DNA from 2 places in the Streptomyces sp. TE5632 genome. Region 2 is predicted to be linked to the other one. Evidence: riboswitches for the same ligand, from Rfam matches in the RefSeq annotation. Region 2 holds a riboswitch; the other holds the start of a gene.

Region 1 (2,194 bases), 2.4 Mb from region 2:
GGCGACCAGTGAGCCGGTCTTGCCACCGAGGACGTCCAGGTAGTGGTCGACCGGATCGCGGCCGTCCTGCGGCCCCGCGGTCTCCATGATCTGACCGGAGACCAGCCGCTCGAACGCCTCCGCCTGCACCCGTACGGCCTCCGGCCCGAGGTCGGCCAGGATGTGCGAGGCGCGCGCGAAGAGGAAATCGCCGGTGAGGACCGCGACGGAGTTGCCCCAGCGGGTGTTCGCGCTGGGCACCCCGCGCCGCACACCCGCGTCGTCCATCACGTCGTCGTGGTACAGCGTGGCCAGGTGGGTCAGCTCCACGACCACGGCGGACGGTACGACGCCGGGCGCGTGGGGGTCGCCGAACTGGGCGGCGAGCATCACGAGCAGCGGCCGGAACCGCTTGCCGCCGGCCCGCACCAGGTGCTGAGCGGCACCCGTGATGAAGGGGACCTCACTCTTGGTGGCCTCGAGCAGCCCTTCCTCGACAGCCGTCATCCCGGCCCGGACATCGGCTTCCAGAGCCTGGTCCCGCACGCTCAGCCCGAATGGCCCGACGACGGTCACGAGGGGTCTCCTGTCTGCTGGTGTCCACTGGCGCTCAGACGTCCTGCACCGTTCACCGAGAGGTCGCTGGTTGTCGACAGGTCGCTGACATCACTCGAGTCAGCGTATCCGGTCATGTTTCGATCACCGCCAGCACCCACATTCCCCAAACTCACCCGAGCACGCGCGGACGGCACGCCATGGCGCCCTCCGATATCGGATCACCATCAGATCGTTTCCGACCAGTCGACAGTAAGGGACATTCATCAACTTTTCGGATGAAGCTCGCCCGCGCACCGGCACACCCCGAACCGCATCCCGACACACGGTCCACCCCGCCTGCCCCGATGCCCGATTTGCCGCAATTACCAATTGATTTCCCGTTGGCGAAAAATGCGCCCGAGCGGTGCGGCCAGTGAGGTCGGTCACGCGCACCCCGACACGCCCGCGACTCCCCCGCACAGGCGCTTCCCCTTCCACCGAACGCGAGTTGGCCGCCGGCACCCGAAAAGGATCAAGTCCCCCAAATAGCCCAAGGCAAGATCAAACGGCGTCATACGTGACGTTCGCACTTGTTCCCGACATGCGCTCTCGCATACGTTCCCGGCCTGTCGGGCGGACGCCGAATCCTGCCGCCGCCCGCACCACCCGTCGATCAACTCACTCACGCACGGCAGGAGCGGGGGACCCAGGTAGGTCGCCGGACCGGTTCGCACCGGGACGGCTCGGGGTGAAGCCATGCCCGCAGGGGCGCGGCCGGGCACTCTCCCGCCCGAACCCGACAGCTCACCTCGCAGGCGTAGGAGAGGAACGCACCCATGCCCGCCATGCCCGCATCCGGTCAGCGCCGCTTCGGCCGCACCCGCCTCGTCCGCTCCCTCGCCGTCGCCGGCGTCGCAGCGATCGCCCTTCCGGTGTTCGGCGCCACCAGCGCCTCCGCCGCTCCCGCCGCCCCCGTGTCGGCCGCCCCGGCCGCCGCCGGCACCGAGACGGCGTACCCGGACAACCTCGACGGCTGGATCCGCGAGTCGCTGTCGATCATGGCGCAGCACGGCATCCCCGGCAGCTACGACTCCATCCACCGCAACATCATGCGCGAGTCCTCCGGCAACCCGCAGGCCATCAACCTGTGGGACTCCAACGCCGTCGCCGGCACCCCGTCGAAGGGCCTGCTGCAGGTCATCGACCCGACCTTCCGGGCGTACCACGTGCCCGGCACGGCCTTCGACCCGTTCGACCCGGTCGCGAACATCACGGCTGCCTGCAACTACGCGGCGGACCGCTACGGCTCGATCGACAACGTCTTCGGCGCCTACTGAGACGTCCGGGCGCACCGGGGCACACCCGGCCCACGGGGTCACCCGTCGGGGCGGAGGCCGGGACGGCACGTGTCGGGGCGCGTGCCACCTCGCCCCGCCCCGCCCGTTCCGCCGAACAACCGCTCGAGGACGACGGCCACGCCGTCGTCCTCGTTCGTCGTGGTGACCTCGTCGGCCACCGCCTTCAGCTCGGGGTGCGCGTTGGCCATGGCGACCCCGTGGGCCGCCCAGTGGAACATCGGGATGTCGTTGGGCATGTCGCCGAAGGCGACGGTCCGTTCCCGGCTCAGCCCCAGGTGCTCGGCGGCCAGCGCCAGCCCCGTCGCCTTGGTGACACCGCA
Region 2 (2,194 bases):
GCCCCATTCCGGAATAGCCCTGTCGGCAAGAACGTTGAGGGGCGAAACACGCCGAAGGCCGGCCCCGGGGATCCGGGGCCGGCCTTCGGCGTGTTTCAGGCGGGTCGTCGCGGGGGTCAGGCTATGGAGACGCCCTTCGCACCGAGGTAGGCGACCGGGTCCACGTCCGAGCCGTAGTTCGGCGCGGTGCGGATCTCGAAGTGCAGGTGCGGGCCGGTCGAGTTGCCGGTGGACCCCGAGAGGCCGACCTGCTGGCCGCCGCTCACGGTCTGGCCGGCCGAGACGGACAGCGAGGACAGGTGGGCGTACTGGGCGTAGTGGCCGTCCTCGAGCTTGATGACGACCTGGTTGCCGTACGCACCGGCCCAGCCCGCGGAGACGACGGTGCCCGGGCCGACGGCCTTCAGGGAGGTGCCGGTCGGAATGGCGAAGTCGACGCCGGTGTGGTAGCCGCTGGACCACATGCTGCCGGCCACCTTGTAGGCGGTGCCGAGGCTGCCACCGGGCACCGGCGAGCTGTAACCGGAGGTGTTCGCGGCCTGGTTCGCGGTCGTGGCGCCGGAGGAGGCCTTCGGCGCGGACTGCTCGGCGGACTGCTTCGGCGCGGAGGACGGAGCGGACGAAGAGGGCAGACCCAGGGAACCGGCAGGGCCGGAGGAGGGCGACTTCTTCGGCGTGCTCGTCGCGGCCTCGCCGTCGACCGAGAGCTTCAGACCGGGGTGGATGAGCGACGGGTCGTCACCCACGGCCTCCCGGTTGTCGGCGTAGAGCTGCTTCCAGCCGCCGTCGACGTTCTCGGACTCGGCGATCTTCGCCAGGTAGTCGCCGCCCTTCACGATGTACGTGCGGGCGCCGCCGTTCCTGCCGTTGTCGGCCTTCTCGCCGTCAGCCTTCTTGTCGGCGACGGAGAACGACTGGACGACCTTTTCCGGGGCCGCCTGCGCAGGGGCGGCGTTCGCGCCGGTGGCGCCGAGAAGCGGCAGGGCGAGCGCGGCGCCACCAGCACTGGCGACGGCGATGGAGCGGGTGAAGCGCACAGCGCGGGGACGGCGGTGCTTACCCTTTGCGGGCATGACGAATTCCTCTCCGGCGCCTACGAGGTGAGCTGTCGGGTTCGGACTGGAGATGCCCGGCCGCGTCGAGACGCGACTTAACCCCGAGCCTGTTCCGGAGACCGGAACAGGCAGTGGTACCTGTGGGTCCCCCGCTCCTGCCGTACACGGGTCAGTGTGTGCGGGCTCCGGGCGGCGGCAGGATTAGGCGTCCGTCCGGATCGATGGCGAACGTAGGCGACCACGACGCGAAGGGACAAGCGCGATGTTCCGAGCGAAGGCCCTTTTCCGTGATCCATCCACCTGAATTCCGTCACCCGGAGTCGTCCCGGATTTCCCGCACCCCCGAATTCCCCTGCGAAACGCCGGAATTACGTGAACATGGCGACAACACATCGTCACCGATATGACGATGCTCACCACACCCTCCCCATCTCCCTCTATGTCGGGTCGATTTATTCCTAAATGCACCAAACGGACAAAGCGCCTTCAATCATCCGATCGGGGGCGCTCCGCTCCGGCCGGACGGCTGGCTCGGAACGCCCGTGCCGACCGATCCGCGGACAACTCATTGCCCCTGACAGGCATGTCGTATCGTCGAGTGACACCCGCCGGCGCCTCCCCGTCGGCGGCGAGAGGGAGGGGCCCCTGTGACGCAGCACATCCCGTCGACCGAACCCGAGCTGACCGGAGTGCGGAACTTCCGCGACGTGGGCGGACTGCCGACCGTGGACGGCCGCCGGGTACGGCACGGGGTGCTGTTCCGCAGCGGTCATCTCGCCCACGCCACCGCGTCGGACGCCGACTTCCTGTCCTCCCTGGGGCTGCACACCGTCTTCGACTTCCGCAACGCGGCCGACCAGAAGCTGGACGGCCACGACATCGAACTGCCCGGCGTGCGCAACGTGAACCTGCCGCTGAGCGACCCGGCCGACGGCGCCCGGTTCTGGAGAATGGTCCGCGACGGCGACCTGGACCAGCTGCGCTCGATCCTCGCCGACGGCAAGGGGGCGGACCGGATGATCGCCTCGTACCGCGTGATCGTCAGGAAACGCACCGCCGAGCACTCCCGGGTGCTGCGCTCGCTCGCCGAGGACAGCGTCCCCGCGCTGATGCACTGCGCGGCGGGCAAGGACCGCGCG

What was found. A riboswitch is a leader RNA that binds a small molecule or an ion and turns the genes downstream of it on or off. The one in region 2 is predicted to bind cyclic di-AMP.
Region 1: it holds a riboswitch for cyclic di-AMP, as region 2 does, so the genes downstream of both, ACVW19_RS19785 (transglycosylase SLT domain-containing protein) here and ACVW19_RS30675 (LysM peptidoglycan-binding domain-containing M23 family metallopeptidase) in region 2, are expected to answer to the same signal.

What each region holds. Positions count from the first base shown of each region.
Region 1 covers NZ_JBSSEA010000003.1:3,188,702-3,190,895, reverse strand. Annotated here, with positions in the region: gene ACVW19_RS19790 (polyprenyl synthetase family protein) at 1-555, opposite strand, end outside; cyclic di-AMP (ydaO/yuaA leader) riboswitch at 1,186-1,349, shown strand; gene ACVW19_RS19785 (transglycosylase SLT domain-containing protein) at 1,362-1,853, shown strand; gene ACVW19_RS19780 (HAD family hydrolase) at 1,892-2,194, opposite strand, start outside.
Region 2 covers NZ_JBSSEA010000003.1:5,600,454-5,602,647, reverse strand. Annotated here, with positions in the region: gene ACVW19_RS30675 (LysM peptidoglycan-binding domain-containing M23 family metallopeptidase) at 117-1,073, opposite strand; cyclic di-AMP (ydaO/yuaA leader) riboswitch at 1,076-1,240, opposite strand; gene ACVW19_RS30670 (tyrosine-protein phosphatase) at 1,703-2,194, shown strand, end outside.